2 regions of the Streptomyces sp. NPDC052036 genome follow, and region 1 is predicted to be linked to the other one. Evidence: riboswitches for the same ligand, from Rfam matches in the RefSeq annotation. Region 1 holds a riboswitch; the other holds the start of a gene.
The links. Region 1 has a riboswitch for glycine ahead of gcvP (aminomethyl-transferring glycine dehydrogenase). Riboswitches for the same ligand answer to the same signal wherever they lie in the genome.

Region 1 (15,818 bases):
TGGTGGTGCGTCGCGGCCCCAACTCGGGCAGCCGGTTCCTGCTGGACAGCGACCTGACCACGGCGGGGCGTCATCCGCAGAGCGACATCTTCCTCGACGATGTGACGGTGTCGCGCCGCCATGTGGAGTTCCGCCGGGGCCCGGACGGTTCGTTCTCGGTCGCCGACGTCGGCAGCCTCAACGGTACGTACGTCAACCGTGAGCGCATCGACCAGGTCCTGCTCCACAACGGTGACGAGGTCCAGATCGGCAAGTACCGACTGGTCTTCTACGCCAACCAGCGGGGCATCTGACCGTCCCCCAGACTCCGTCCGGGGGGACTCCAGGGAAGGTCCCATGCTTCACACACCGAGCGGCGGTGCCGACAGTGGCACCGTCGCCCCGGACCGCGGGCTGATGAGCATCGGCACCGTGCTGAACGTGCTGCGCGAGGAATTCCCCGAAGTCACCGTCTCCAAGATCCGCTTCCTGGAGTCGGAGGGGCTGATCGAGCCGCAGCGCACCCCCTCGGGGTATCGCAAATTCAGCGCGCGTGACGTCGAGCGGCTCGGTCATGTGCTGAGGATGCAGCGGGACCACTATCTGCCGCTCAAGGTCATCCGCGAGCACCTGGACGCCCTGGAACGGGGCGAAGAGGTGCGGTTGCCGTCCCTGGGCCGCCCGCGTGACGCCGGTGACGGGGAACTGCTGGAGGACCTCCTGGGCGAGCCCGAGGCCACCCCGGCCGCGCGGATCGACCGCGACGAACTGATGACGGCCGCCGGGATCAGCGCCGAGCAGCTCGCGGAGTGGGAGTCATACGGCCTGGTCACGCCCTTGGTGGAGGGGATCTACGACGCCGAGGCCGTCACGCTGGCCACTCTGCTGGCCGAACTGGGCCGCCATGGCATCGAGCCGCGCCATCTGCGGGTGATGAAGGCCGCCGCGGACCGCGAGGCGGGTCTGGTGGACCAGGTGGTCGCTCCGTTGCGCCGGCACCGCAACCCGCAAACCAGGGCGCACGCCGAAGCCCGTACGAAGGAGCTGGCCGGGCTGGCGGTCAAGCTGCACGCGGCGCTGGTACAGGCCGCGCTGGGTGTGCGGCTGCCCTGAACCGGAGCGTTCGCCGTCGGCGGATCAGCCCGTCGTTCTGTGCCCGACTACCCAAACATCCCGACCACGGCCTAGGGTTGCTGTGTGAACGAGCTCGATGTCGTAGGTGTCCGGGTCGAGATGCCCTCCAACCAACCGATCGTGCTCCTGCGTGAAGTGGGAGGCGACCGTTACCTCCCCATCTGGATCGGCCCCGGGGAGGCCACGGCGATCGCGTTCGCCCAGCAGGGCATGGCCCCCGCGCGACCGCTGACGCACGACCTGTTCAAGGACGTGCTGGAAGCCGTCGGTCAGGAGCTCACGGAGGTACGCATCACGGATCTGCGTGAAGGCGTCTTCTACGCGGAGCTGGTCTTCGCCAGCGGCGTCGAGGTGAGCGCCCGGCCCTCCGATGCCATAGCGCTCGCTCTGCGTACCGGGACGCCGATCTACGGCAGTGACGGGGTGCTGGACGACGCGGGTATCGCGATCCCGGACGAGCAGGAGGACGAGGTCGAGAAGTTCCGCGAGTTCCTCGACCAGATCTCTCCCGAGGATTTCGGTACGAGCAGCCAGTGACAGGGCCCCGCAGGGCCTGGCGCACGGGGTGGCTGGGCCGAGGAGCGGTCGCGCCGCGCGCGGGGTGCCCCGGGGTGACCGGGCATCCGGGCTCCGTGGTCGCTTCCGTGAGCGGGCCGAGACGGCCCGCACCTCCGCAGGGCGCGGAGACCGTGCGGTGAGCGCCGGATGCCGTGGGGTGGAGTGCGGGGGTCTGACGGGTGCGGCCGACTGCACCGCAACAGGTGTGCAGAAGGACCGGGGGACTGGGGGCGTGCAGGTCACGCTGTGGAGCCGGGGGCTCGGCGATGAGTCGCCGTGAAGCCGGACGCGGCAGGCGGACACTTGGCAGCCGCGGCCACCGCTCGATGGTCTGTACGACATCTCACGATCGGCCGCCAGAGCATTCGGCTAGCCTTTCCCCGCGGTGGGGCACGGGAAACCACTCCTAGGGTGATTATCACTCGGCGTGCCGAGTGTGGCGATCGTTGACGCACCCCTGGCGACTGCCTACCGTCGAGAGGGCAGGTCAAGGACGGAGGTCGGCGTGAGAAGCAGCGGCGGCGGTACGGCAGGGGGGGCTCCCGGACACAGTCTGGGAGAGAGCGGTCCGTACCCTCCTCCAAGCTCTCGGCTCCGCGCGGGCGGGGCATGCCCTCATCACGGCGACGCGGCCGGCTGCGCCCCGCAACGGCCGACGGCCGTGCCGGGCGAGGCGGAGGCGGCGTCCGAGCACGTCGGCTACCGCGGTCCCACGGCGTGCGCCGCCGCGGGCATCACCTACCGGCAGCTGGACTACTGGGCCAGAACGGGTCTCGTCGAACCGAGCGTGCGCCCTGCCTACGGGTCCGGGACCCAGCGGCTGTACAGCTTCCGGGACGTCGTCGTCCTCAAGATCGTCAAGCGCTTCCTCGACACCGGCGTGTCCCTGCAGAACATCCGCACCGCCGTCCAGCACCTCAGGGAGCGCGGCTTCTGCGACCTGGAGCGGATGACGCTGATGAGCGACGGCGCGACGGTCTACGAGTGCACCTCGCCGGACGAGGTCCACGCCCTGCTCCAGGGCGGTCAGGGCATCTTCGGCATCGCTGTGGGCGTCGTGTGGCGTGACGTGGAGAGCGCCCTGTCGCAGCTGCACGGGGAGCGGATCGACACCGGTGAGACGATCGTCGGCCACAACCCTGAGGACGAGCTGGCGCGGCGCCGCAATCGGGCGGTCTGACACGCGCGGCGACCACGGGTCGCGTTGTCAGTGGCGTAGGGCAGCATCGGAGATGTGAGAACCGCGCCCACGATCCTGCATCTCGACATGGATGCCTTCTACGCCTCGGCGGAGCAGGCAGCCAAGCCGAGCCTGCGCGGGAAGGCCGTCGTCGTGGGCGGGCTGGGGCCCCGCGGTGTGGTGGCGACGGCGTCGTACGAGGCGCGTGTGTTCGGAGTGCACTCGGCGATGCCGATGGCCCAGGCACGCCGGCTCGCGCCGAACGCCGCGTATCTGACGCCGCGCTTCGGGCTCTACCGGCAGATCAGCGAGCAGGTCATGGCACTGCTGAGGGCTCTGTCGCCGCTGGTGGAGCCGCTGAGCCTCGATGAGGCGTTCGTTGACCTGGAGGCCGGGGGAACGGCCTGGGACGAGGAGTCGGCACGGCTCGTGGGGGTCAGGCTGCGCGCGGACATCCGGTCGGTCACGGGTCTGACGGGATCGGTGGGACTCGCCGCCTCCAAGATGCTCGCCAAGATCGCCTCCGAGCAGGCCAAGCCGGACGGCCTGGTGCTGATCCCGCCGGGCACCGAGCGGGCGATGCTCGGCCCGATGTCGGTGCGCACGCTGCCCGGGGTCGGGCCCGCCACCGGGGACCATCTGCGCAGGGCCGGGATCACCACGGTCGACGAGATCGCCGAGGCGGGCGAGGACGAGCTGGTCAGGCTGCTGGGCAAGGCCCATGGGCAGGCGCTGTACGCCATGGCCCTGGCCCGGGACGAGCGGCCCGTCGTCGCGGAGCGGGAAGCGAAGTCGGTGTCGGTCGAGGACACGTATGACGTCGACATCCACGACCGGGTCCGGGTAGGGCTGGAGGTGCGGCGGCTCGCGGACCGTTGTGTGCGGCGGCTGCGGGACGCCGGGCTGTCGGGGAGGACCATCGTGCTGAAGGTGCGCAGGTACGACTTCTCGACCCTGACCCGCTCCGAGACCCTGCGCGGACCCACGGACGACCCCGCGGTGGTTCGGGAGGCGGCCGGGCGGCTGCTGGAGTCCGTGGACACCACCGGCGGGGTGCGGCTGCTCGGGGTCGGCGTCACCGGGCTCGCCGACTACACCCAGGAGGATCTGTTCGCCCAGGCGCATCTGTCGGCCGGGGAGGCGGTGGCGGAGGAAGGTTCGGAGGAGGAGGCCGTCGCCGAGCCCGCCGACGCCCGACATGAGATGCCGGAGGCACCGGCCGAGCCGGTCTGGCGCGCGGGCCAGGACGTGCGGCACGCCGACCACGGGCACGGCTGGGTGCAGGGCAGCGGGCTGGGCAGGGTGACGATACGGTTCGAGACGCCCGACTCGGGGCCGGGGCGCGTGCGCACGTTCCGCACCGACGATCCCCTCCTGGAGCCGGCGGATCCGCTGCCCCTGGTACCCCGAAGACCCGAGGCCGGCGAAGCGGGCCCCGAGGCCGCTGAAGAGAGCTCGGAGGCCGCCGCGGCAGGATCCGAGGCCGCCGGGACGCGGTCGACGGCGGCCGGCAGCGGGGCGTGACGGCCCCTGGAATCTGCCGAAAGCGGCGGCATGGCGGCGTCGGAAGGCAGCGCGACGGCACCGCGACGAAGCCGGGCGAGACAAGCCGCCCGGCGAAGGAGACATTGCGCCCGGCCCGGTGCGTACCGCCGCCGGCTCGCGGAATCCGCCTGCCCTGCGCGGTGGCTCGCCCGCCGTGGAGGCCCGCCCTCAGGCCCCGTCGGGCTTGGCCAGCCGCCCGAAGTCACGGTCCGGCGGCGCGGGCGGAGGAGCCACGTCGAGGCCGTAGTGGTGGTAGAGCTGCAGCTCCTGCTCGGGGGAGAGGTGCCGCCCGACGCCGAAGTCGGGTGCCTCCTTGATCAACGCACGTTCGAAGGGCACGTAGAGCGCGCCCTCGACCAGCCGGCTGGGCTCCAGCGGCACGAACGCGTCCCTGCTGAACAGACCCGTACGTATGGCCGCCCACTCCGGCACCCCGGTCGCGTCGTCGAGATAGATCTCGTCGATCGTGCCGAGCTTGATGCCATTGCGGTCGAACGCCTTGCGGCCTATCAGATTCCGCGGATCGATATCGGTCTGCACGGTCCCTCCAACTGGTCGCAACACATCCGTCAGCACTACAAAAGAGCACAATCAGCACGGCGGCCACTCGAAGGCTGTCTCGTTGTCCCCGCTGGTAGGCTGGCAAACGGCTGTCGACCCCGTGCGGGAGAGCCCCCCGGAGCGATCCGGAGGCGCCGAAGGAGCAAACCCTCCCCGGAATCTCTCAGGCACACGTACCGCACGGACGAGGTCACTCTGGAAAGCAGGGCGGGTGTCGACGGCTCCCGCTCTCACCGACGGTGAAAACCGGAGCGCCTTCGGGCGGACCGGTGAAGCTCTCAGGTCGAGATGACAGAGGGGGAGGCCGTCGGGGTACCCGTGCCGGGGTGCCCCTCGAAGGTCGCGTCAGACCAGGAGGCCTCCGCAATGACCGCCCATCGCATTCCGCTCTCCGAGCTCGAGCAGGGTACGCCCTTCGAGCACCGCCACATCGGGCCCGACCAGGAGGCGCGGGCGAAGATGCTCGCGCACGTCGGCTACGGCTCGCTCGACGAGCTCACGGCCGCCGCGGTCCCGGATGTGATCAAGAACGCCGACGCCCTGGACCTGCCGGGCGCACGCACCGAGGCCGAGGTGCTGGCCGAGCTGCGCTCGCTCGCCGACCGCAACCAGGTCCTCGACTCCATGATCGGTCTCGGGTACTACGGCACCTTCACGCCGCCGGTGATCCTGCGGAACGTGATGGAGAACCCGGCCTGGTACACCGCGTACACCCCCTACCAGCCGGAGATCTCACAGGGCCGGCTGGAGGCGCTGCTGAACTTCCAGACCACGGTCGCCGACCTCACCGGCCTGCCGACCTCCGGTGCCTCCCTGCTCGACGAGGGCACGGCCGCCGCCGAGGCGATGGCGCTGTCCCGGCGCATGGGCAAGAACAAGAAGGGTCTGTACCTGGTCGACGCGGACGCGCTGCCGCAGACCATCGCCGTGATCGAGACCCGTGCCGAGCCCACCGGGGTCGAGGTCGTCGTCGCCGACCTCAGCGACGGCATCCCGGCCGAGGTCGCCGAGCGCGAGATCAACGGCGTACTGATCCAGTACCCAGGCGCCTCCGGTGCCGTACGCGACATCAGGCCGGTCATCGAGCAGGCACATGGGCTGGGCGCGCTCGTCACCGTCGCCGCCGACCTGCTCGCGCTCACGCTGCTGACCTCGCCCGGCGAGCTGGGCGCCGACATCGCCGTCGGCACCACCCAGCGCTTCGGTGTGCCGATGGGCTTCGGCGGCCCGCACGCCGGTTACATGGCCGTGCACGAGAAGTTCGCCCGCAGCCTGCCGGGCCGGCTCGTGGGCGTGTCCGTGGACGCGGACGGCCACAAGGCGTACCGGCTGGCGCTGCAGACGCGGGAGCAGCACATCCGCCGGGAGAAGGCGACCAGCAACATCTGCACCGCTCAGGTGCTGCTCGCGGTGATGGCCGGGATGTACGCCGTCTACCACGGGCCCGAGGGCCTGCGCACCATCGCGCAGCGCACGCACCGGTACGCCGCGATCCTGGCCGCGGGACTCACCGCAGGCGGGGTCGAGGTCGTCCACGGTTCCTACTTCGACACCCTCACCGTACGGGTGCCGGGCCGGGCCGACGCGGTTGTCACCGCCGCCCGCGAGCGGGGTGTGAACCTGCGTCTCGTCGACGCCGACCATGTCTCGATCGCCTGTGACGAGACGACCGGGCGGGCTCAGCTGGGCGCCGTCTGGGCCGCCTTCGGCGTCGACGGTGATGTCGCGGCGCTCGATGTGACGACCGAGGACACGCTGCCGCAGACGCTGCGGCGCACCGACGCCTACCTCACGCACCCGGTCTTCCAGCAGCACCGTTCCGAGACCGCGATGCTGCGCTACCTGCGCCGGCTGGCCGACCGCGACTACGCGCTGGACCGGGGCATGATCCCGCTGGGCTCCTGCACCATGAAGCTCAACGCGACCACCGAGATGGAGCCGGTGACCTGGCCCGAGTTCGGGCAGCTGCACCCCTTCGCGCCCGCCGACCAGGCGGAGGGCTACCTCACGCTCATCCGTGAGCTGGAGGAGCGGCTCGCCGAGGTCACCGGCTACGACAAGGTCTCCCTCCAGCCCAACGCCGGTTCGCAGGGTGAGCTGGCCGGTCTGCTCGCGGTGCGGGGCTACCACCGCGCCAACGGCGACGAGCAGCGCACCGTGTGCCTCATCCCGTCCTCCGCGCACGGCACCAACGCCGCCAGCGCCGTCATGGCCGGTATGAAGGTCGTCGTCGTGAAGACCGCCGAGGACGGCGAGATCGACGTCGAGGACCTGCGCGCCAAGATCGAGCAGTACCGCGACGAGCTGGCGGTGCTGATGATCACCTACCCGTCCACGCACGGTGTGTTCGAGGAGCACGTCGCCGACATCTGCGCCGCCGTGCACGAGGCCGGCGGGCAGGTCTACGTCGACGGTGCCAACCTCAACGCCCTGGTCGGCCTCGCCAAGCCCGGCCACTTCGGCGGTGACGTCTCGCACCTCAACCTGCACAAGACGTTCTGCATCCCGCACGGCGGCGGCGGCCCCGGCGTCGGCCCGGTCGGTGTGCGCGCTCACCTGGCGCCGTTCCTGCCGAACCACCCGCTGCAGCCCGCGGCCGGTCCCGAGACGGGTGTCGGCCCGATCTCGGCCGCCCCGTGGGGCTCGGCGGGCATCCTGCCGATCTCGTGGGCGTACGTCCGGCTGATGGGCGGCGAGGGCCTCAAGCGGGCCACGCAGGTGGCGGTGCTCTCCGCCAACTACATCGCCAAGCGCTTGGAGCCGCACTACCCCGTGCTCTACACCGGCCCCGGCGGTCTGGTCGCGCACGAGTGCATCGTCGACCTGCGCCCGCTGACCAAGGCGACCGGCGTGAGCGTCGACGACGTCGCCAAGCGGCTGATCGACTACGGCTTCCACGCGCCCACCATGTCGTTCCCGGTGGCCGGCACGCTGATGATCGAGCCGACCGAGTCCGAGGACCTCACCGAACTCGACCGGTTCTGCGACGCGATGATCGCCATCCGCGCCGAGATCGAGAAGGTCGGCTCGGGCCAGTGGCCCGCCGAGGACAACCCGCTGCGGGGCGCCCCGCACACCGCGGCGGCGCTCGGCGGCACGTGGGAGCACGCGTACACGCGTGAGGAGGCCGTCTTCCCGGCCGGTGTGTCGACCGCGGACAAGTACTGGCCGCCGGTGCGCCGGATCGACCAGGCCTTCGGCGACCGCAACCTGGTCTGCTCCTGCCCGCCGCTGGACGCTTACGAGGAGTGATCGGCGTAGGGCATGCGTCGGGGCCGGTGCGGAGCGTATGTCTCCGGCCGGCCCCTCGTGTCAGGGGCAGTGTCTGCCCCTTGCGTCAGGGGGCAGTGGCTGCCCCTGGCGCGCCGCTCAGGCGGCCCTCATCACCTGGTCGATGCCCAGCGGGCGGTGCGGGGCGATGATCTGGCCGTCGGGCAGAAGCTCACCGGTGTCCTCGAAGAGCAGAACGCCGTTGCACAGCAGGCTCCATCCCTGCTCCGGGTGGTGCGCCACGAGACGGGCGGACTCCCGGTCGGCGGATTCGGCGGTGGGGCACGGTGGCTGGTGCTGGCACATGATGGATGCGATCTTTCGCTCTGTCGTGATGGGTGAGATGGCTGCCGTGTCTGTCCTGCGGCTTGTCATGTCGTTCATGGCCGCCCCCCGTCGGCGATACGGTCCGGACCCAGTCTTGCCCTACGGCTGTCGATCCGCAGGCATTTGGCTGCACCGGTTCTCACAGGTTCATGACGCGTCACCCGTGCGGACGGTTCAGCCCAACTCCCCCCTCACTTCGGGTGGTTTGTGATGGCCGGAAGGGGCTAGGCCCGTCCAGGGGGTGTCTGACCATGCACGGCACGTGCCCCGCGGCCGTTTCCGGCGGCGGGGCACGGGTGGCACGGGTCGGGTCGGGCTTGTCCTATGCGGGCGAGCCGAGCAGCGGGGCCGGTGTCATGCGCAGGGTGAGCACCGGCAGGAGGTCGGCGACGACGTGCGGACGGTGGGCCGCTATCCCGGGCGGGGCCGGGGCGAGCGGGACCAGGAGATCGGTCGCGGCCAGGGAGCCCGACGCGCCGTCGGCGGAGCAGTCGCCGTGCAGCCACAGGGTGAGCATGTACAGCTTCGGTACGGACAGCAGCCGGGCCTGGTAGGGCTGGGTCGCCGCCTCCTCCGCCTGGCGCAGGGCACGTTCGGTGGCGGCGATGTAGGGGCCTTCGAAGAAGTGCGAGAACGCCCAGCCGTCAGGGGTGAGCATGGTCTCGGCGGCGGCGACGGGGCGGTCCCCGCAGCGGATGAGGAAGCGCCACCCCGCGAGCCGGGTGACCCACTCGCCTGTGGGAGTGATCCGGTCCAGTACGTGCACGGGCAGCGGGAGTTCGGGTGACGCGGGTCCTTGGGCGGCTCGCAGGGACGGGGTACGAGCCTCCTGGACCGCGGTGGGGGAACCGAGTGCCGTGAGGACGGAACGGAGAGCGGGCGCGGGTGCCGGGGGGACATGCAGGAGCATGGTGGGTCGCCTCTCATTCGACAGGCAGTGGCGCGGGGGGCGGTGCGGGAAGGGGCGGGCGGACGTCGCTGTCAGCTCTCGGGGTCAGAGGAGCGGGGGGAACGGTGCCCGGACGAATGGAGGCGCTTCGACGACAGGCCTCAGGACCGCGTGCGCCAACTCTCTCTGCCTCGTGCGGAAAGTTTATACGACACATGTTCATGCAATGTTTCGTCTAGTCGTCCCGCGGATGACGAGCAAGGCAATATCCGGTCGCTGATTGGCGGGGATTCATCCCGATATCGAGCGGGCTCACCAGGCACGACCTCGGATTACTCGTCCGTGACGGTCGGCCGATTCGCGTCGACGTTTTTTACGACAGGGTTGCGCCCTGAAAATGCATACCGCCGCATGCCGGGGGAATGTGCCCGGTGCCGCTTCCCACCAGCCTAGCGGGTGGCGGCCGCGCACGGGGGCGTTATCGATCGCGTTGCCGGGGCATCATCCACCGTGACCCGAGGACAGCAGGGGCCGGGACGTCGGCCTGCCCATCCTAGGAGGGACGTAGTCGATGGGAGAGAAGGTCGTGGCAGGGGCGTTCGACCTGTCCGATCGTCAGCGCTACCGCGACAAGCTCAGGCGGTGTCTGACGGGACTTGCGCGACTGCTGGAGGAGGAGAGGTTCGATCGTCCGAAGAATCTCATGGGTCTGGAGATCGAATTGAATCTCGCCGGACCCGACGGCATGCCGCGGATGATGAATGCGGAAGTACTGGAAAGGATTGCCAGCCGGGATTTCCAAACAGAACTCGCCATGTTCAACCTGGAAGTCAACATAGCTCCACACCCGCTGGGCGGCAGGGTATTCGACCGGCTCACCGAGGAGTTGCGCACCTCGCTCGCCTATGCTCACCGGAAAGCGAACGAGGTCGACGCCGGCATCGTGATGATCGGTATTCTGCCGACGCTCGACCGTGACGACCTGGTCTCCTCCAACCTGTCCGCCGTCGACCGGTACACCCTGCTCAACGACCAGATCGTGGCCGCCCGCGGCGAGGACTTCACCCTCGACATCGACGGGGTGGAGCGGCTCGTGTGCACCTCCCGTTCGATCGCGCCCGAGGCCGCCTGCACCTCTGTCCAGTTGCACCTTCAGGTGACCCCGGCGCGGTTCGCCGACGTGTGGAACGCCGCGCAGGCGGTCGCGGCGGCGCAGATCGCCGTCGGCGCCAACTCGCCCTTCCTGTTCGGGCGTGAACTGTGGCGCGAGTCCCGGCCACCGCTGTTCCAGCAGTCCACCGACACCCGGCCGCCCGAACTTCAGGCGCAGGGGGTACGGCCGCGCACCTGGTTCGGGGAGCGCTGGATCACCTCGGCCTACGAACTGTTCGAGGAGAACCTGCGCTACTTCCCGGCGCTGCTGCCGATCTGTGACCCCGAGGACCCCTTGCAGGTCCTCGACGAGGGCGGCACACCCAAGCTCGCCGAACTCGTCCTGCACAACGGCACGGTCTACCGCTGGAACAGGCCGGTGTACGGCATCGCCGACGGCGTCCCGCATCTGCGGGTGGAGAACCGGGTACTGCCCGCCGGACCCACCGTCGTCGACGTGATCGCCAACGCGGCCTTCTACTACGGCGTCGTGCGCGCCCTCGCCGAGGACGCGCGGCCGGTGTGGGCGCGGCTGCCGTTCGAGGCCGCCGCCGCCAACTTCGACAACGCCTGCCGCTACGGCATCGACGCCCGGCTGAAATGGCCGCGGCGCGGGCGGTACGGCGGGATCGTCGAGGTGGATGCCGTGGACCTGGTGCGCGACGAACTGTTGCCGCTCGCCGAGGCGGGGCTCGACGCGTGGGGTGTCGAGCCGGCCGACCGGGACCTGTACCTCGGTGTGATCGAGGAGCGGTGCCGGCTGAGGACCAACGGTGCGACCTGGCAGTCCGCCACCTTCCACCGGGCGCTGGAGCAGGGGCTCGACCGGGACGCCGCACTGGCCGCGACGACCCGGCGGTACGGCCAGCTGATGCACCTGGGCGAGCCGGTGCACACCTGGCCGGTCGGGTTACGGGAACCGGTGCCGCTGGGCTGAGCGACCTCCCCTGCCCTCTGCCTGCCCCTTCCCGTAGAACCTTGTCGCGCCCAGTTGAGCCGGTGCCGTACGGCAGCCGTATGGCACAACAGAGGGGAGGCGCCGCGTAGAGCATGTGCGCCCTGTACGGTGTGCGCGCTCCGTGCGGCGTCCGCCCCACGGCCTGTCGCACGCGATCTTCGTAACTTCTTTCGAGACCCTGACGGGGCGAAGATGGGACGCGGCGGGATCGCTCATTGCGCAACAGGAGGCGGGAGTGCAGGTGGAGGCAGGGTCGGTGGCCGATTCTTTTCCGGCGGAGCAGCCGACGCGACGGGTTCTCCGTGACGAGACGCTGCTGGTGCTGGCATTGTCGCTCGGTGCGAGCGGAGTGTCCGCGCTGATCAGCTTTGTCGGCTCGGTCACCAAGCCGGGGGGTCTCAAGGACCAGGCGGCCACCTTGAACGCCTCGGCCGCACCCGGCCGGCCCTGGCTCGATCTCGCCTGGCAGCTCTTCGGAATCGCGACGGCGCTCGTGCCGGTCGCCCTCGTCGCGCACCTCCTGCTGCGCGAGGGTTCGTCGCTGCGCACGCTCGGCTTCGACCGCACACGGCCCTGGCCGGACCTCGGCCGCGGGGCGGTGATCGCCGCGGTGATCGGTTCCACCGGCATCGCGTTCTATCTGGCCGCCCGGGGCTTCGGCGCCAACCTCACGGTGGTGCCGGAGGCCCTGCCCGACGTGTGGTGGAAGTTTCCGGTCCTGGTGCTGTCGGCGGTGCAGAACGCGGTCCTGGAAGAGGTCATCGTCGTCGGCTATCTGCTGCGCCGGCTCGGCCGACTGGGCTGGACCCCCGGGACGGCTCTGGTGGCCAGCGCGGTGCTGCGCGGCTCGTACCACCTCTACCAGGGCGTCGGCGGCTTCCTCGGCAACATGGCGATGGGCGTGGTCTTCGTCTGGCTGTACCGGCGCTGGGGGCGGGTGGGCCCCCTGGTGGTGGCCCACTCGCTGCTCGACATCGGGGCGTTCGTCGGGTACGCGCTGCTGGCGGGGAAGGTGGGCTGGCTGCCCACTGCGTGAGGGCCGGCGGCGGCGTCAGCCGAGGAGTTCGCCCTCGATGACGGTGACCGCACGGCCCGTGAGCAGGGTGCGGTCGCCGCGCAGTGCGGTGCGGACGCGGCCCGAGCGGGGCGAGGCCTGCAGACCGACGAGGTCCGGGCGGCCGAGGCGCTCGGACCAGTAGGGGGCCAGGGCGGTGTGGGCGCTGCCGGTGACGGGGTCCTCGTCGATGCCGACGTTCGGGAAGAAGCAGCGCGAGACGAAGTCGTAGCCCCGGGAGGGGTCCTCGGCGCGGGCGGTCGCGATGACGCCTCGCTCGGAGTGGCGGCCGAGCGCCCTGGGATCGGGGGCGAGATCGAGCACGGACTTCTCGTCGGGGAGTTCGACGATCAGGTCGCCGATGGCCGGACCGGTGTCGAACGCGGTGAGGGGCTCGGTGCCGAGGGCGTCGGCGAGACCCTCGGGGATCTCGGCACGGGTGAGCGGTGCGGTGGGGAAGTCCAGGGTGATGGAGCCGTCCTCGTGCGGCTCGGCGCTCAGTACCCCGCTGCGGGTGGCGAAGCGCACGGGGCCGTCGTGGGCGCCCGTGGTGTGCAGCACATGGGCGGTGGCGAGGGTCGCGTGGCCGCACAGGGCGACCTCGGTGGCGGGCGTGAACCAGCGCAGCGCCCAGTCGGCCTCGCCGCCGTCGGGCAGAGGGCGGGCGAACGCGGTCTCGGCGTGGTTCACCTCGCGGGCCACGCTCTGGAGCCAGTCGTCCTCGGGGAACGCGTCGAGGAGCAGGACTCCGGCCGGATTGCCGGTGAAGGGGCGGTCGGTGAAGGCGTCGACGATTCGAATCCGCATGGGCCGACGTTAGACCGCGCCGGACGAGCCGGACCAAGACCAATGCCGAGTGGCTGGACCCGAACGGCCCGTCTCGCCGAAGGCCGGCCGATCTCAACTGCACGGTGACCGGCCGGCCGCCGGGGCGGTGGGTCAGTGCGCGGTGACCGTATACGCGCCGAGCGCGCGGTTGCCGAGCGGCTTGGCGACGGCCCGCAGAACGTCGGCCTGGCTCAGGACGAGCTGCCGCACCGGCTCGGACAGCACGGCCAGACGTTCCTCCGCGCCGGCCAGGTCGAGGCAGGCGGCGACTTCCCAGTCGCCGTCCTGAAGCTCTTCGGTGTCGACCGACCCGCTGCCGTCGGCCGTCCATCCGGCCTCGGGCAGGAGCCGCAGCAGCGCCTCACGGGAGAAGGGCGTGCGCACATTGCCCTGGCCAGGCGATCCCGCGGCCTCGATCTGCCCCTGGATCAGTACGGCGAGGAGGTGCGCCAGCTGGTCGTCGGAGGCGGGCGTCAAGTCCCACTCGGTGAACCACAGTCGCCGCGCCCACGACCGTACCCGGGCCAGGGTGTCCCGCAGTTGTCCGATCGAAGCGAAGTACCAGGAGCAGTGGGCGAGCACCACATGGTCAAAGGTGCCGTCGGGGAAGTCGACCGAAGGGTCGAGGACATCGGTGCCGAAGCGGAAGTCGATACGCGGCCCGAGCGGGCCCGCCGTGAGCCGGGCCGCCGATTCCCCGAGCGTGACCGGCGCCCCGTAGGAGGGTTCGGCCACGTCCACGGCCACCACTCGCCCCTCGGGCCCGACCGCCTCGGCGAGGACGGCGGTCATGTCGCCCTGTCCACAGCCCAGTTCGAGGACGGTTGAGCCGGGCGCGATCTGCCAGCTCGCCACGAGTGCGGCACGGTGGCGGGTCTGGGTCAGCTGGACGTCGGGGCTGTGATCGGCGGCGGCCATGCCGGCCGCGAGCGAGGGGGCCTTGGCGTGGAGATCTGTGTGATTCACAAAGTCCTTGGTGATGCTCGACGGGTCGGTGCAGGCCGATGGTACGAGACGCGCGGGCGACGCCTCCGACTTTTTCCGGCGCGCTGCGACGGCGCGGGCCGGGCCGGGCGCGGCTTGCCCAGCCTCCGCACCCACCCACGGACCGGACCAGCCGGCGGGGTCCTATTTCGACGGGCGCGTCCAGGCGCGTACGGCCAGCTTGCCGGTGGTGCCGAGATCGAGGTTGGGCGTCACGGTCACAGGATCGGCGCCCTGCTCGGCTCGCACCCTGACGTAGGGGACGTTGACGGCGGCGCCGGACTCGGTGGTGTTGCGCCACATGAGGCCCGAAAGGGCGCTCTCGCCCGGCTTCAGGACCAGCGGGCGGGCCGGCTCGTCGAATCCGGTACCTGTGCTGATGCCGCCGCTGCCATGTATGACCCGGACGCCTTGGACGGGTGAAAGGTTCTCGTCCAGCAGTTCCAGGAGCGGATAGCCGTCGAGTGGGTAGTCGCGCTTCCCGCAGTTCTCCAGGTGCAGGCCCACCACGCGCAGCCCCATCGCGGCGTCGCCGTCATCGATGGTGAGGCGGATGCCGGAGGGCGGGCACTCGCCGGACGCGGGCGGCGCCTCGGCGGCGGGCACCTTGGTCACCCGGGAGACCTTGACGCGGGTCACCCGGGACGCTCCGGGGGCCAGCACCCCCAGCCGGACCGTGCCGCGCTCGGTCGCGCCGGGGCCTACCGAGCGCACGGTCTCCTGGCTGTTGCCCATGACCTCGCCGGCGTCCGTGGTGAAGTCGAACAGGATCGTGTACGTCAGCGCCTCGGTGCCGTTGTTGGTGACTTCGTAGGCCGCCGAGATCCCGGAGTCACCGGTGGGGAGGGGATCGGCGTGGACGGAGAACCCGTCGGAGTCGGGGGCGGGCGTGGCGGACGGGACGGTCATCGAAGTGATCCGGACGCCGTCCACGGGAGGGGCGGTGACGGCGGTCCCGGACGCGGGGGCGGCTGCGCCGGGGGTGCCCACCTGTTCGGATCCGCATGCCGTGAGCAGCAGGAGTGCGGCGAGGGCCGGGAGAAGGCCAGTGACTTTGCGCATCAGGTCACCCCATCAGGGACGCGAGCGCCGAGCCATGGTGGAAGCCACAGTTCCGGTCACGGGCGCGGTACGGGCGGCCTGCCAGGCGGGCTGCTGCGACGTGCGGATACGCGGTTCCGACTCATGGGCGAGGCCTGTCATCCCGCATCGACAGCGGCATCGACGGACCGGACCGCCTGAGACGAAGAGCGAACCGGACCAGCTCAACTGAGATCGGAGCCGGATCGCAGAAGACGGGACAGGCGGCCCCGCGCTTCAGGGTCTTGTCATGCGAGCTCTTCCGATATATCGTTGAGATATCGCGACAGATCAAAGAAGGATGGAGTGATGGCGATGC
Region 2 (15,818 bases), on a different contig from region 1:
CGTGAGCAGGGCGGACGGAGGTGGTGCCAGGTCCGGCCCGGGCCCAGTGTCTACTTCTGGCGCTTGTAGAACGGCAGCGCCACGACCTCGTACGGCTCGTGGCTGCCCCGGATGTCCACCGCGACCCCGGCCGTGCCGGGCGCGGAGTGCGCGGCGTCGACGTACGCCATCGCGATCGGCCGGCCCAGCGTGGGGGAGGGCGCGCCGGAGGTGACCTCGCCGATCACCTCGCCGCCGGAGACGACGGCGTACCCGGCCCGCGGCACACGCCGACCCTCGGCGACCAGGCCGACCAGGACGCGCGGCGGGTTCTGCGCCGCGCGCTCGGCAGCCTCGTGGAGCGCCGCGCGCCCCACGAAGTCGCCCTCCTTCTCGAACTTCACGACCCGGCCGAGACCGGCGTCGAAGGGGGTGAGGGAGGTGGTCAGCTCGTGCCCGTACAGCGGCATGCCCGCCTCCAGGCGCAGCGTGTCCCGGCAGGACAGACCGCAGGGGGCCAGGCCGACCGGCGCACCCGCATCGGTCAGCGCCTGCCACAGCTTCTCGGCGTGCTCGGGGGCGACGAACAGTTCGAAGCCGTCCTCGCCGGTGTAGCCGGTCCGGGCGATCAGCGCCGGGACGCCGGCCACCGTGCCGGGCAGGCCCGCGTAGTACTTCAGGCCGTCCAGGTCGGCGTCGGTGAGGGACTTCAGGATGCCGGGGGACTCGGGGCCCTGGACGGCGATCAGCGCGTAGGCGTCGCGGTCGTCGCGCACCTCGGCGTCGAAGCCGGCGGACCGCTCCACGAGCGCGTCCAGCACCACCTGGGCGTTGGAGGCGTTGGCGACGACCATGTACTCCCGCTCGCCGAGCCGGTACACGATCAGGTCGTCGAGGATGCCGCCGTCCGCCTGGCAGATCATGGTGTAGCGGGCGCGGCCGACGCCGACCGAGCCGATGTTGCCGACCAGGGCGTGGTCGAGCAGCCGGACCGCGTCCGGGCCGGTCACCGTGATCTCGCCCATGTGCGAGAGGTCGAAGAGGCCCGCCTTCGTCCGGACCGCGAGGTGCTCGTCGCGCTCGGAGCCGTACCGCAGGGGCATGTCCCAGCCGGCGAAGTCGGTCATCGTCGCGCCCAGCGAACGATGCAGGGCATCGAGCGCGGTACGGCGCAGGGGGCTGCTGCTGCTCATCGGTTGTGCTCCCAGGGCGATGGGGTCCCCGCGCGCGAGCGGAGCCGGGCGCAGGGGGAGGGCGAGGTCGTTTCCTCCCCATCTGTCATCGGAACCTGAGAGGTTCGCCATGACCCCGCGGGGCGGGTCGTCACGGCTTGCACCTTGGGTGGAGCCACCTGAAGCGGCCCGCTTTCCAGATGTGCCTCGCCCGCGCGGTATCGGGGCCTGAGAGATTCAAGGGAGGGACTTGCTCCTTCGGCGCCCGGGGGGACGTACGACGGACGTACGGACCCGGGACTCTCCCGCGCGGATTCAAGCGGCCGGTATGCAGTTGGCGGGCACATCATTGCACGCCTTGTCCGATCACGGCAGAGCCGCATCTGTGACCCGCTTGTGGCGCCACGACGACGGAATCACAAGACACCGCGCATTACCTTCTCTTTACACTCGACGGGGACGGGACTTCCTGACCCCCAGGGGAGGACGATCACGGTGGACAGGACGACGGCCTACGCGACGATCTCGGGCATCGCGGTGCCCGCCCGGCCGGGAGCCCCGGCCGGTCAGGCCCGCAGGACACCGGCGACCGAGGGCGCCCGGGTCCGCGATCTACGAGACCGGGCGGGCCGCGGCCCCCGGGGGCTCCACTTCGACGCGGGCGACGTCGTCGTGATCACCGGACTGCCCGGCAGCGGCAAGTCCACCCTCATGCGCCGGGCGGTGCGGGGCGTGCGGATCGACTCCCAGGACGTCCGCGACCGCTGGGACGAGCGCCTCTCCCGCCTGCTGCCGTACGCGGTCTACCGTCCCCTTGTCCGCCTCGCCCACTACGCCGGCCTGCGCCGCGCCCTGCGTGCCGGCACCGGGGTCGTGGTCCACGACTGCGGTACGCAGACCTGGGTGCGCACCTGGCTGGCCCGCGCGGCCCGCCGCCGCGGCGGCGCCCTCCATCTGCTCGTACTCGACGTCACCGCGGACACGGCCCTGGACGGTCAGCGCGAGCGCGGCCGGGGCGTCTCGCGGTACGCGTTCCTCAGGCACCGCCGGGCCACCCGCCGCCTGCTGGGCTCCGTCGAACGGGGCGCCGTCCCGGACGGCTGCGGCTCGGTGGTCCTCCTGGACCGGGAGGCGGCGGACGTCCTGCACCGGATCGATTTCGCGGGCTGACGCGGGGGCGCGGGCCGCGGGCTGAGGCGCGCGTCGCGGGCTCCGCGGGCTGAGGCGGCCGCGAGGGACCGAGCCAGGCATCGCGATCCGGCACAGATGCCGTCGCGGACCACCGTAAGCACCCCGGACCGCCCGGAGAGCCCCGGAGTTCCCGGATCGCCCGGTACCGCCCCCCAATCCCTCCCCGGACCGCCCCCACCCCCCACCCCCGCACTTCGCCGCCCGACCGGCGTGCCCCCGTACCCGTTAGCCTTTCGGTCCTCAGCAGTGGTTTCTCAGCTCTTTCGCAGGCGGTAGCAGATGGACTTCCCGGCGGACCTTCCCGCTGACTTCCCCACACAGGCACACCACCATCCGCACGGCGGGTGGCCGGGCAACGAACTGGAAGAGGTGCTCTCCGCCTCGCTCGGCAACCCCTCGGCGGGCGGCCGGATCGTGGAGGTCCTCGGCCGCAGCTTCCTCTGGGTTCCGCTGCCCGACGGCGGGGGCCCGCAGAGCGGCCCGCTCGACCTGCCCACGCTGGAGATCGAGGGGCAGGCGTATGTACCGGTGTTCAGTTCGGAGGAGCAGTTCCGCCAGGTCGTCGGCAACCACATGTCGTACACGATCGCGCCTGCCGTCGAGTTCGCTCGCGGGCTGCCCCCGCAGGTCGGCATCGCGGTCAACCCGGGCGGAGTGGTGGGCGTGCCGCTGCCGCCGGACGCGGTGGCCGAGCTGTGCCGTGGCGGGCGCACCGAGCTGGACGGCCCCGTGAGCGGCGGACGGGTCCGGCTCTTCGAGCCCGACTGGCAGGACGACCCGGTGGACTTCCTCGCCGCCGCGTCGGCCGAGTTCGGGGCGACCGGGGTCGTGCTCACCGCCCGCCGCTGCCTGGCCGTGATCGAGACCGGCGACCCGGTGATGTTCATCGGCGTCGAACTCGCGGGCCAGGAGGCCGACATACGTACGCTTCCGCTGGACGCGCTCGGCCGGGCGCTCGGCAGGGTGCCGGTGGGAATGCCCGTGAACATGGTGTTTCTGGATGTGGCGCAGGATCCGGTCGGGGAATGGCTGCGGGAGCAGGTGCGGCCCTTCTACCAGCACGGTTACTGAGTCGCCCGGGGACGCGGCGCGCGCTGCCGGGACGAAGTGGGGTGGCGCGCGTCAAGCTGCTGTCAGTATGGCGCCCTAACCTGGTTTCATGGCCGGGACGGAACAGGTCGGTTTCCGGCTCGGGGCGGGGGCCCGGCCCGCGGTGCGGCCGTGGGGGAGTGCGGTGTCCCGCGGACAGGGGAGAATGGCTCGGTCGGGGTGACACGGCTGAAATCCGTGCACCACGCACCGAAGGCCTCCGTCGGGGTTGTCAGGTTTGTCGTGAAGGGGCGGTAGAGGGTGAGCGCGTCGGGCACGGCCGCGGCCGGACAGGTCGAGCAGATGCTGCGCCAGGTGACGCCCGGGCGTTACGACGCCTACGAGGCGCTGCTGCGCGTTCTCGCGACCCCGTCCTCCGGCCAGGTCTGGATGCTGCTCTGGCACGGCCAGGCCGGCTCGCCCGACGCCCAGTACGGAAACATGGAGGTGAACGGCTTCGGCTACGCGCCCTGCGTCACCTCCGCCCAGGAACTCTCGGCCAGCGGCTGGAACCGCTCGTACGAGGTGGTCGACGCCCTCGACGCGGCCCGCACCCTCTACCCGGACCACTACGGCCTGTGGCTGAACCCGCATGCGCCGGGCGGCGGTGTCGGCATCCCCTGGCTGGATCTGCGCCGCATCGCGACCGGTCTGGAGCGCCAGCCCGCCGGTCCGCTCCGGCTCGCCGAACCGGTCATCGAGATCCCGCAGTTCTACGCCGTCCTCACGCAGAACGCGCACCGCACGCCCGCGGTGCGCTCGCTGCGCCGCGCCTGGGTGCAGCCCGCCCTCGGCGCCCCCTACCTGGCCATCGGCCTGGACGTCTACGACACCTCGCCGCCCGCCGTCGACTCGGTGCGCGCGATGATGCAGCAGTCCGTCGTGGCGGTTCCGGAGGGGCTGCCCGTGTCGACCGTCGCGATGTCCGACGAGTACGACCCGGTCGCGATGTGGCTCCGCGCCCACGCCCGTCCGTTCTACGACCGAGAGGCCCACGCCGCTCCGGCCCAGGCGCCGGCGGCCGGGGGATACGGCTATCCGCCGGTGCGCGGGGCGTACTGATCGCGGAGTGCACCGGGTGGCTCCCGGGGTGTCTCGGATGCTGGTCAATTACCGTGGCATGAGCACCTCTTCGCGCGTAGATGCGGGAGGTAGATCCAAATCTTGTGCGGTCTGCCCCAGTTGGCGGGTGTCCGCACCCCGTTACCCATCGTCCGGATAACGGAATCCCTTTATGCGTGTCACGTTTGCGCATCCTTTCACCGTCAAGTCTGGCAACTGATCGCCTAAGCGTTGAAGACTCCCGCTTCAAGGGGTTCCACCCCTGTGTACGACGGACTGATCATGCCGCCACAGCGGCAAGTGCGGGCCGGTCACCGCCGGTTGAGAGGGGTCCCTGCCAGATGACGGCACCATTGCACGAGCCGACCGCGGAAGCGGCACCGAGTGCTGCCGATGAAGCGGCCGTAGCCAGTGCTGACGCGAAGGCTGTACAGGGACGTTCCCTGGGCCGTATCGCCTGGGAGCGCCTCAAGCGGGACAAGCTCGCCCTCGCGGGTGGCATCGTCGTGCTGGTGCTGATCCTGATGGCGGTCCTCGCCCCCGTGATCACGAGCCTGATCGGGCAGGACCCCGACGCATACCACGAGAACCTGATCGACCCGCTGTTCGGCACGCCCACGGGGTCCCTGGGCGGCATCAGCGGTGACCACCTCCTGGGTGTGGAGCCGGTCAACGGACGCGACATCTTCGCCCGCATCGTCTACGGCGGACAGATCTCGCTCCTCGTGGGTTTCCTCTCCGCGCTGGTCGCGATCGTTCTCGGCACGGTTCTCGGCATCCTCGCCGGCTTCTTCGGCGGCTGGGTCGACTCGGTCATCAGCCGGGTCATGGACGGTCTGCTCGCCTTCCCGCAGCTGCTGTTCATCATCGCGCTGGTCTCGGTCATGCCGAACCAGATGCTCGGCCTGACCGGCACGGGCGTGCGCATCTTCGTGATGATCCTGGTCATCGGGTTCTTCGGCTGGCCCTACGTGGGACGCGTGGTGCGCGGCCAGACGCTCTCGATGCGTGAGCGCGAGTACGTCGAGGCGGCCCGCTCCCTCGGTGCCGGCCGGTTCTACATCCTGTTCAAGGAACTGCTGCCCAACCTCGTGGCGCCGATCATCGTGTACACGACGATGATGATCCCGACCAACATCCTCACCGAAGCGGCACTCAGCTTCCTCGGCGTGGGCGTCAAGCCGCCCACGGCGTCCTGGGGCCAGATGCTCTCGAACGCGATCGACTACTACGACTCGGACCCCATGTACATGGTGGTCCCCGGTGTAGCGATCTTCATCACCGTGCTCGCCTTCAACCTCTTCGGTGACGGCGTGCGTGACGCGCTGGACCCCAAGGGCTCCCGCTGAACTGCCGTACCCCCCAGCCACCCGTGGCATTACACGGGGTCTCTCATCTATCCGGAGGATCCGAGATCGTGACTACCCAACGCACCTCAGGGCGGCGCAAGCAGGCCATGGCCGCTGCCGCGGTGGTCGCCGCGCTGCTGACCACGGCGGCGTGCGGCGGCGGTGATGACAACGGCGGCGGTTCGAAGAACGGTGCGGCCGGCTTCGACGCGGCGAACAACAAGGTCGCCCAGGCCTCGCTGGCCAAGAAGGGCGGCGAGCTGAAGTTCGCCAGCGCGCAGGACGCCGACTCGTGGGACACCACGCGCGGCTACTACGGCATGGCGTGGAACTTCATGCGCTACTACAGCCGTCAGCTGGTCACCTACAAGACCGAGCCGGGCCAGGCGGGCGCCCAGGTGCAGCCGGACCTCGCCACCGACATGGGCAAGGTCTCGGACGGCGGCAAGACCTACACCTTCACCCTGCGCGACGGCCTCACCTGGGAGGACGGCAAGCCGCTGACCGCCCAGGACGTCAAGTACGGCATCGAGCGCCAGTGGGCGCAGGACGTCCTGTCCGGCGGCCCGATCTACCTGAAGAACGTGCTCGACCCCAAGAACACGTACAAGGGCCCCTACAAGGACACCTCCAAGGACCACCTGGGCCTGAAGGCGATCGACACGCCCGACGCGAAGACGATCGTCTTCCACCTGCCGGCGCCCAACTCGGACTTCCTGCAGATGATCGCGCTGCCCTCGGCGTCCCCGGTCCGCCAGGACATGGACACCAAGTCCAAGTACGCGCTGCACCCGTTCTCCTCCGGCCCGTACAAGTTCCAGGCGTACGAGCCCGGCAAGGACCTCATCCTGGTCCGCAACACGAACTGGAAGCAGTCCTCGGACCCGGTTCGCAAGGCGTACCCGGACAAGATCAGCATCAAGTTCTTCACCAACGCCAACGACATGGACCAGCGCCTGATCTCCGGCGACTACGACCTGGACCTCAACCAGACCGGTATGTCGCCGCAGGGCCGCACCGTGGCGCTGAAGCAGCACAAGGGCAACCTGGACAACCCGGTCTCCGGCTACGTCCGTTACGCGGTCTTCCCGCAGAGCGTGAAGCCGATGGACAACATCCACTGCCGCAACGCCGTGATCTACGGCGCGGACCACGTGTCGCTGCAGACCGCGCGCGGTGGCCCGATCGCCGGTGGTGACATCGGCACCAACATGCTGCCGCCGTCCGTGCCGGGCGCCGAGGGCCAGAAGTACGACCCGTTCCAGATCGCCGGCGCGAACAAGAACGGCAACATCGCCAAGGCCAAGGAAGAGCTGAAGGCCTGCGGCAAGCCGAGCGGCTTCTCCACCACCATCGCCGTCCGTAACAACAAGCCGGTCGAGGTGGCCACCGCCCAGTCGCTCCAGGCGTCGCTGAAGAAGATCGGCATCACCGCCCAGATCGACCAGTACGACGGCTCGCAGACCACCGGCATCATCGGTAGCCCCGACAACGTGAAGAAGAAGGGCTACGGCATCATCATCATGGGCTGGGGCCCGGACTTCCCGTCCGTCCAGGGCTACGGTCTGCCGCTGTGGGACAGCTCGTACATCACGCAGAGCGGTAACAACAACTACGCCCTGATCAAGGACAAGACGATCGACGGGCTGTTCGACCAGTACACCAAGGCGACGGACACGTCGAAGCAGACGGAGATCGCCACGCAGATCAACCACAAGGTCATGGAGGGCGGCTACTACCTGCCCTTCACCTTCGAGAAGTTCATCAACTGGCGCTCCAGCCGGCTGGCGAACGTCTACACGACCAACGCGTACAGCGGTCAGTACGACTTCGTCAACCTGGGCCTGAAGTCCGCGAAGTAAACCCGGCACACCCGCCGAACGGCACGAAAGGCAGGTGAAGGCCGGCGCGGCGTGACAGCGGGCCATCGGAGGACCTCCGGTGGCCCGCGGTCCGCGGCGGGCCGTAAGCTGTGCTCGCTTACCTCATCAGGCGGCTGATCGCCGCCGCAGTGATGCTCGTGGTCATCATCGTGGTGGTCTTCAGCATCTTCTTCCTCGTCCCCAAGTGGGCGGGCGTCGACGTGGCCACGAGCTTCGTGGGCAAGCAGGCGGACCCGGCAGCCGTCGAGGCGGTGCGGGAGAAGCTGGGTCTGAGCGACCCGATCTACTCCCAGGTCTGGGAGTTCTTCAAGGGCATCTTCGTGGGCCGGACCTACTCGGGCGGCGGGGATGTCACCCACTGTGCCGCGCCGTGCTTCGGCTACTCCTTCCGCAGCGAGCAGGCCGTCTGGCCGGTGCTGACCGACCGCTTCCCGGTCACCCTGGAGCTGGCGCTCGGCGCCGCCGTCCTGTGGCTGGTCTTCGGTGTCGCCGCGGGTGTGCTCTCCGCCCTCAAGCGCGGCAGCGTGTGGGACCGCGGTGCGATGGTCGTCGCCCTCGCGGGTGTCTCGCTCCCCATCTACTTCACCGGTCTGCTCAGCCTGGCGATCTTCAGCTACGGACTGAACTGGATCAAGGCCGAGTACGTGCCCATCGGGGACAACTTCACGGGCTGGTTCGGCGGCATGATCCTGCCGTGGATCACCCTGGCGTTCCTCTACGCGGCGATGTACGCCCGGATCACCCGCGCCACCATGCTGGAGATCCTGGGCGAGGACTACATCCGCACGGCGCGCGCCAAGGGCCTCACGGAGCGGGTCGTCATCGGCAAGCACGCCATGCGTTCCACCATGACGCCCATCCTCACCATGCTGGGCATGGACCTCGGCGCCCTCATCGGCGGCGCGGTCCTGACCGAGACCACGTTCAGCCTGCCCGGCCTCGGCCAGAAGGTGCTGGACGCCATCAAGAACCAGGACCTGCCCTTCATCCTGGGCGTCACCTTGATCACCTCGCTCGCGGTGATCGTCGCCAACCTCGTGGTGGACTTCCTGTACGCCGTGATCGACCCCCGAGTGAGGCTCGCATGACCGAACTCAGCAAGACCGGATCGGCGGTGGGCGAGCCCACCGACGGCTCGTCGGCTCCCAGCGCGTTCCTCGAAGTACGCGATCTGAAGGTGCACTTCCCGACCGACGACGGCCTGGTCAAGTCCGTCGACGGGCTCAGCTTCCAGCTGGAGAAGGGCAAGACCCTCGGCATCGTGGGCGAGTCGGGCTCGGGCAAGTCGGTGACCTCGCTCGGCATCATGGGCCTGCACACCGCCGGCCAGTACGGCAAGCGCAAGGCGCGGATCTCCGGCGAGATCTGGCTGGACGGCACCGAGCTGCTGTCCGCCGACCCGGACCACGTACGCAAGCTGCGCGGCCGTCAGATGTCGATGATCTTCCAGGACCCGCTGTCCGCGCTGCACCCGTACTACACGATCGGCCAGCAGATCGTGGAGGCGTACCGCATCCACCACGACGTCGACAAGAAGACCGCCCGCAAGCGGGCGATCGAGATGCTCGACCGCGTGGGGATCCCCCAGCCGGACAAGCGGGTGGACAACTACCCGCACGAGTTCTCGGGCGGTATGCGCCAGCGCGCGATGATCGCGATGTCGCTGGTCAACAACCCCGAACTGCTCATCGCGGACGAGCCGACGACCGCCCTGGACGTGACCGTCCAGGCGCAGATCCTCGACCTCATCCGGGATCTGCAGAAGGAGTTCGGCTCCGCGGTCATCATCATCACCCACGACCTCGGTGTCGTCGCCGAACTGGCCGACGACATCCTGGTGATGTACGGCGGCCGCTGCGTCGAGCGCGGGCCGGCCGAGAAGGTGTTCTACGAGCCCCGCCACCCCTACACCTGGGGCCTGCTCGGCTCGATGCCGCGTCTGGACCGCGAGCAGCAGGAGCGCCTGATCCCGGTCAAGGGCTCCCCGCCCTCGCTGATCAACATCCCGTCCGGCTGCGCCTTCAACCCGCGTTGCCCGTACGCGGACATCCCGAAGGACAACGTCACCCGCACGGTCCGCCCCGAGCTGACCGAGGTCGGCAGCAAGCACTGGGCCGCCTGCCACATGTCGCAGGAGCAGCGGGAGCGGATCTGGATCGAAGAGATTGCGCCGAAGCTGTGAGCGAGAACGCAGAGGACAAGGCAGTGAGCATCCCTGCCCAGAGCGACGGCGCCGAGGACAAGGCCTCCGGCACGGCCACTCTCAACCAGGACGCCGCTCCCGGCGAGGTCCTGCTGAAGGTGACCGGGCTGCAGAAGCACTTCCCCATCAGGAAGGGACTGCTCCAGCGGCAGGTCGGGGCGGTGCGCGCGGTCGACGGCCTCGATTTCGAGGTGCGGGCCGGTGAGACCCTGGGCGTCGTGGGCGAGTCGGGCTGCGGCAAGTCGACGATGGGCCGGCTGATCACCCGGCTGCTCGAACCGACCGCGGGCAAGGTGGAGTTCGAGGGCACGGACATCACGCACCTCGGGGTGAGCGGCATGCGTCCGCTGCGCCGCGATGTGCAGATGATCTTCCAGGACCCGTACTCGTCGCTGAACCCGCGTCACACCATCGGCACGATCGTCGGCGCTCCCTTCCGGCTGCAGGGCGTCGAGCCCGAGGGCGGCATCAAGAAGGAAGTGCAGCGGCTGCTGTCGGTGGTCGGCCTCAACCCCGAGCACTACAACCGCTACCCGCACGAGTTCTCCGGCGGTCAGCGCCAGCGCATCGGCATCGCCCGGGCGCTGGCCCTGAAGCCGAAGCTGGTGGTCGCCGACGAGCCGGTGTCCGCGCTGGACGTGTCCGTCCAGGCGCAGGTCGTCAACCTCATGGACGACCTCCAGCAGGAGCTGGGCCTGACGTACGTGATCATCGCGCACGACCTCTCGGTCGTCCGGCACGTGTCGGACCGGATCGCGGTGATGTACCTCGGCAAGATCGTCGAGCTGGCCGACCGGGACCTGCTGTACAAGGCGCCGATGCACCCGTACACCAAGGCGCTGATGTCGGCGGTGCCGATCCCGGACCCGAAGCGGAGGAACGTCAAGAGCGAGCGCATCCTGCTCAAGGGTGACGTGCCCTCGCCGATCTCCCCGCCGAGCGGTTGCCGCTTCCACACGCGGTGCTGGAAGGCGACGGAGATCTGCCGCACCACCGAGCCGCAGCTCCTGGAGCTGAAGCCCGGCCAGCGTGTGGCCTGCCACCACCCGGAGAACTTCGAGGACCAGGCCCCGCAGGACACCGTGCTGCTGTCCGACGCCAAGGAGGCGGCGGAGCTGGTGCCGGACGCGGTGCTGGAGGAGTCGGCGGAGACGTCGGCGGCGGTGGCCGCGGAGGTGCAGGCGGAGGCGACGGAGGTCGTTGCGGAGGAGGCCGCTGAGGCCGAGACGGCGGAGGCCGCTTCCGAGGAGACCGCTTCCGAGAAGACCGCGACCGCGGCCGCTTCCGAGGAGTCGGCGGAGGCCGAAGCCGCCGAGTCCGAGGAGACCGAGCCCGCGGCCGCCGAGGAGCCGGTTGAGGCTGCCGCCGAGGAGCCCGCCGAGGCTGCCTCCGAGGAGTCGGCGGAAGCCGCTTCCGACGAGCCGGCCGAGGCTGCCACCGAGGAGCCCGCGGAAGCCGCCTCCGACGAGACCCCGGAGTCGTCGGAGTCTCCGAAGCAGTCGAAGAAGGCCGACGGCGGGAAGTAGCCGGCGGACAGCCGCTGTCGCATCCACGGGCAGGCCCCGGTGACCGTCACTCGGTCACCGGGGCCTACCCGTTTCGTCAGGGGCAACGCGACGTATGGCGCATGACGGATTGGTAAAGTCATGTACATGCCTGGAGGGGAGAGCGCAGAGTCTGGCGTGTCCGTCTGATCGACAGCACGCTCGAAGGGACGACTCATGGCACTCTCCCGTTCGGCACGCTTGGGAGCCCTCGCCGCCTCGGCGGCCTCCTTCCTCGTCATCGCGGCCTCCCCGGCGCCCTCGGCCGGAGCCCCCGGCATCGGCGACTCCTACTTCCCGCAGCTGGGCAACGGCGGTTTCGACGCCCGCCACTACGCCCTCGACGTGGCGTACGACCCGGCCGGCGGCCGTCTGGACGGCCGTACGACGATCACGGCGCGGGCCACCCAGAGCCTCACGTCCTTCGATCTGGACCTGCAGAAGCTCCAGGTCACGCGGATCGAGGTGAACGGCAGACGGGCCGCGTTCACGCGTGACGGCGACGAGATCCGGATCACCCCGCGCGGCGTCCTTCGCCGGGGCAGGGACTTCACGGTCACCGTCACCTACGGCGGGGTCCCGGAGCCGCTCAGCGGCCCCATCGTCTTCGGCTCCCAGTACGGCTGGATGAAGACGGCCGACGGCGTCTTCGTCGCGTGCGAGCCCAACGCCGCCTCCACCTGGTTCCCCTCCAGCGACCACCCCTCCGACAAGGCCACCTACGACATCCGCATCAAGGCGCCCAAGGGCCTGACCGCCGTGTCCAACGGGCGGCTGGTGTCGACGTACGACAAGGGCGACAAGACGATCACCCACTGGCGGGAGTCGCGGCCGATGGCCACGTACCTGGCCACGGCGACCATCGGCAAGTTCGATGTGCGCACCGGGAAGACGCCGTCGGGCATCCCGATCTACGTCGCCATCGACCCCGCGCTCGCGAACAGCAACACCGTCGATGTGTACGCCGTCACCGCCGCGGCGACCGACTACTGGTCCAAGATCTTCGGCCCGTACCCCTTCGAGGAGACCGGCGCCATCGTCGACGACATGCCCGAGGCCGGCTTCTCGCTGGAGGTCCAGTCCAAGCCCGCGTACTCGGCCGTGCGCTCCGAGTCGACGATCGTGCACGAGCTGGCCCACCAGTGGTTCGGCGACTCGGTCTCCGTCGAGCGCTGGAAGGACATCTGGCTCAACGAGGGCTTCGCGACCTACGCCCAGTGGCTGTGGGCGGAGCACAAGGGAACCAGCACCGCGCACGACCAGTTCCTCGCGGCGTACAACAGCCGCCCGGCCGACAACCCGTTCTGGAAGATCGAGGTGGCCGACCCCCAGCGCGACACGATGTTCGCCTCCGCGGTCTACCAGCGCGGAGCGATGGCCCTCCAGGCCCTGCGCGAGCGCATCGGTGACACCGCGTTCTTCAGGCTCCTGCCCGCCTGGACGAAGCTCCACCGCTACGGCAACGCGAACACCGCCGACTTCATCCGGCTCGCGGAGAAGGTCTCCGGGCAGCAGCTGGACGACCTGTTCCAGAAGTGGATCTACAGCACGGAGCGTCCGGTCTTGTAACCTCGGCGTTCCGGAGCCCTTGCCTTGCTTTGCAAGGCGCATTCACCCGGGTGGGTGAGAATGTAAAGGTGCTCCAGCAATTGTTCAGCCCCTCCGTCCAGCACACCCTGGATCTCGTCGGCATCTTCGTCTTCGCGATCTCCGGTGCGCTCCTGGCCGTCCGCAAGAACTTCGACGTGTTCGGCATCGCCGTGCTCGCCGAGGTCACGGCGCTGGGCGGAGGGCTGTTCCGCGATGTGATCATCGGTGCCACACCGCCGGCCGCGTTCACGGACCTGGGGTACTTCCTGACCCCCCTGCTCGCCGCCCTCCTGGTCTTCTTCCTCCACCCACAGGTGGAGCGGATCCAGTCGGCCGTCAACGTCTTCGACGCGGCGGGCCTCGGACTGTTCTGTGTCTCGGGGACGACCAAGGCCTACGACTACGGGCTGGGCCTCACCGCGAGCGCGGCCCTCGGTCTCGCGACGGCGGTGGGCGGCGGCGTCCTGCGCGACGTCCTCGCCAACGAGGTGCCCTCACTGCTGCGCTGGGACCGCGACCTCTACGCGGTCCCGGCGATCGTCGGCTCCACCATGGTGGTGCTCTGCATCCGCTACGGCACGCTGACCCCGCTGACGACGGGGCTCGCGGTCGTCACCGCTTTCGTACTACGCCTTTTGGCGATGCGGTTCCACTGGCGAGCGCCGCGCGCTTGGAACCGTCGGTCAACGGTTGCCGAGGAGTAGTCGCGCCGCCGTCCTTCCCGCTCATCTGCTGGGTGAGCCAGGTGAAGACGTACGGGATCTGCGGCCGCCACAGGGCCATGCTGTGCCCGCCCGCGCTGCGCGGGATCAGCACCGCGCGGACCACGGTCGGGGGCTTGGCGATCTGCTCCAGGGCGGCGGCCGCCTGATAGCCGTCACCGAGCTGGCCGGACAGATAGAGGGAGATGTGCGGCGGGGTGCGCTGGCCCTTCAGCAGGAAGTAGGGGTTGTTCGCGTGGCGCAGCGCGGTGGTGCGCGCGGCCAGTGACTTGCGCTCGCCGATCGGGTCGTTGTAGCCGGACAGGCTGATCGCGGCCCGGTAACGGTCGGGGTGCGCGGTCGCGAGCTTCGCGGCGCAGTGCGCGCCCGCCGAGTAGCCGGCCGCCGCCCAGCCGTTCGGCGCGGACTGGGCGCGGAAGTTGTCCGTCACCATCTTCGGCACGTCGATGCTGAGCCAGGTGTCGGCGTTCACGACGCCGGGGATGTTCGCGCAGCCCGTGTCGACCTTGGCGATGAGGTTGGTGCGCGGTGCCACCAGGATGAAGGGCGCCACCTGCCCGGTGCGCATCAGCGGCAGCAGCTGCTCGTGCGCCTTGAGGGAGCCGAACCAGGCCTTCGCCGAGCCCGGGTAGCCGGAGAGCAGCTCCACGACGGGGAACTTCTTGTTCTTGTACGCGGGGTCGTTGTACTGCGGCGGCAGCCAGACGTAGACCTCGGCCTCGACGCCCGACACTTGGCCCTTGAGCTGGGTGACGCTCACACCGCCGGCCGCGCGCATGCCCGGCCCCTCGGCCGGGGTGAACGTCTGGTGGATCTTGGGCAGGGCCTTGATCTGGATCCCGCCGGTGCCGTCCTTGCCGAGGTCGGCGGCCTGGCGCACATGGTTGCCGGTGCCGAGCAGGTCGGACCAGTTGTCGTAGAGGCTGTTCGCGTTGTTCACCAGGACGAAGACCAGGGTGACCGCGGTGACCTGGGTGAACAGCAGCATCACCACCCGGGCGGCCTGGCGCAGCAGCAAGGGGCCGCGGATCCGGGACCACAGGAACAGAGGCAGGATGAGGGCGATCGCCACGAGGACGATCGACGTGAGGAGGAACGGCGTCCCGGTCAGGCTCATCGGCGTGGCGGCTCTTCCTGTGAACGGGCGGGTCTGGCTGTACGTCTTCTGAGAGGGGAACGGGAGCCGCTCGGTCACGGACGAGTGCTGACACTTACCGAGAAATTGCCAAAACCTCACCTGAGAATGGCTGGATCCGTATGGGTGTTCCCCAAGGTGTCACGGATTTGAAACACAACAAAGCTACCGCTTAGTAATTTCGCGTTGTACGGTTTCGGCATGCCAGAAGCAGCAACCGCACAGGCCGTGACGGCCACGATCGGCGACAGCGAGTTCGACCGCGACACCGCGGTCACCCTCCGGGAACCCGGCGTCTACGCCATCGACCTCTCCGCCGGCTGGACGATCATCAGCGCCGTCAACGGCGGCTATCTGCTCGCCGTCCTCGGCCGCGCCCTCGCGGACACCCTGCCGCATCCGGACCCGTTCACGATCTCCGCCCACTACCTCACCGCCTCCCAGCCGGGGCCCGCGGTGATCCGCACGGACGTGGTACGCACCGGCCGCACCCTCTCCACCGGCCAGGCGTCCCTCTTCCAGTACGACGACGAGGGCCGCGAGATCGAACGCATCCGCGTCCTCGCCTCGTACGGCGACCTGGACTCCCTGCCCGACGATGTGCGCACGAGCGCGCAGCCGCCCGCCTTCCCGCCCATGGACCGGTGCTTCGGCTCCGAGGACGGCCCGGCGCCCGTCTCCGGCAGCTCGGCGATCACCGAGCGGCTGATGCTCAAGCTGGACCCGGCCACCCTGGGCTGGGCCCTCGGCGCGCCCACCGGGAAGGGTGAGATGCGTGCGTGGTTCGGGCTCGCCGACGGCCGCGACGCGGACCCGCTGTCGCTGCTCCTCGCGGTGGACGCGCTGCCCCCCACCGCCTTCGAGATGGGCATCTCCGGCTGGGTGCCCACCGTCGAGCT

Region 2: linked by a shared signal. The riboswitch ahead of gcvT (glycine cleavage system aminomethyltransferase GcvT) and the one ahead of gcvP (aminomethyl-transferring glycine dehydrogenase) in region 1 are both predicted to bind glycine.

Annotation. Positions count from the first base shown of each region.
Region 1 is NZ_JBFAWW010000031.1:6,733-22,550, forward strand. Features, by position in the region: gene AB0L95_RS31250 (FHA domain-containing protein) at 1-293, shown strand, start outside; gene AB0L95_RS31255 (MerR family transcriptional regulator) at 337-1,092, shown strand; gene AB0L95_RS31260 (bifunctional nuclease family protein) at 1,177-1,650, shown strand; gene AB0L95_RS31265 (MerR family transcriptional regulator) at 2,177-2,851, shown strand; gene AB0L95_RS31270 (DNA polymerase IV) at 2,906-4,375, shown strand; gene AB0L95_RS31275 (PRC-barrel domain-containing protein) at 4,565-4,936, opposite strand; glycine riboswitch at 5,051-5,146, shown strand; gene gcvP (aminomethyl-transferring glycine dehydrogenase) at 5,324-8,209, shown strand; gene AB0L95_RS31285 (DUF5999 family protein) at 8,327-8,533, opposite strand; gene AB0L95_RS31290 (hypothetical protein) at 8,877-9,464, opposite strand; gene AB0L95_RS31295 (glutamate--cysteine ligase) at 10,015-11,532, shown strand; gene AB0L95_RS31300 (type II CAAX endopeptidase family protein) at 11,789-12,589, shown strand; gene AB0L95_RS31305 (PhzF family phenazine biosynthesis protein) at 12,605-13,414, opposite strand; gene AB0L95_RS31310 (methyltransferase domain-containing protein) at 13,547-14,401, opposite strand; gene AB0L95_RS31315 (DUF4232 domain-containing protein) at 14,564-15,481, opposite strand; gene AB0L95_RS31320 (helix-turn-helix transcriptional regulator) at 15,815-15,818, shown strand, end outside.
Region 2 is NZ_JBFAWW010000040.1:5,913-21,730, reverse strand. Features, by position in the region: gene gcvT (glycine cleavage system aminomethyltransferase GcvT) at 51-1,172, opposite strand; glycine riboswitch at 1,358-1,469, opposite strand; gene AB0L95_RS34910 (AAA family ATPase) at 1,641-2,321, shown strand; gene AB0L95_RS34905 (enhanced serine sensitivity protein SseB) at 2,622-3,413, shown strand; gene AB0L95_RS34900 (enhanced serine sensitivity protein SseB C-terminal domain-containing protein) at 3,693-4,493, shown strand; gene AB0L95_RS34895 (ABC transporter permease) at 4,835-5,842, shown strand; gene AB0L95_RS34890 (ABC transporter substrate-binding protein) at 5,911-7,704, shown strand; gene AB0L95_RS34885 (ABC transporter permease) at 7,815-8,813, shown strand; gene AB0L95_RS34880 (ABC transporter ATP-binding protein) at 8,810-9,907, shown strand; gene AB0L95_RS34875 (dipeptide ABC transporter ATP-binding protein) at 9,931-11,454, shown strand; gene AB0L95_RS34870 (M1 family metallopeptidase) at 11,650-13,041, shown strand; gene AB0L95_RS34865 (trimeric intracellular cation channel family protein) at 13,110-13,766, shown strand; gene AB0L95_RS34860 (alpha/beta hydrolase-fold protein) at 13,675-14,901, opposite strand; gene AB0L95_RS34855 (thioesterase family protein) at 15,121-15,818, shown strand, end outside.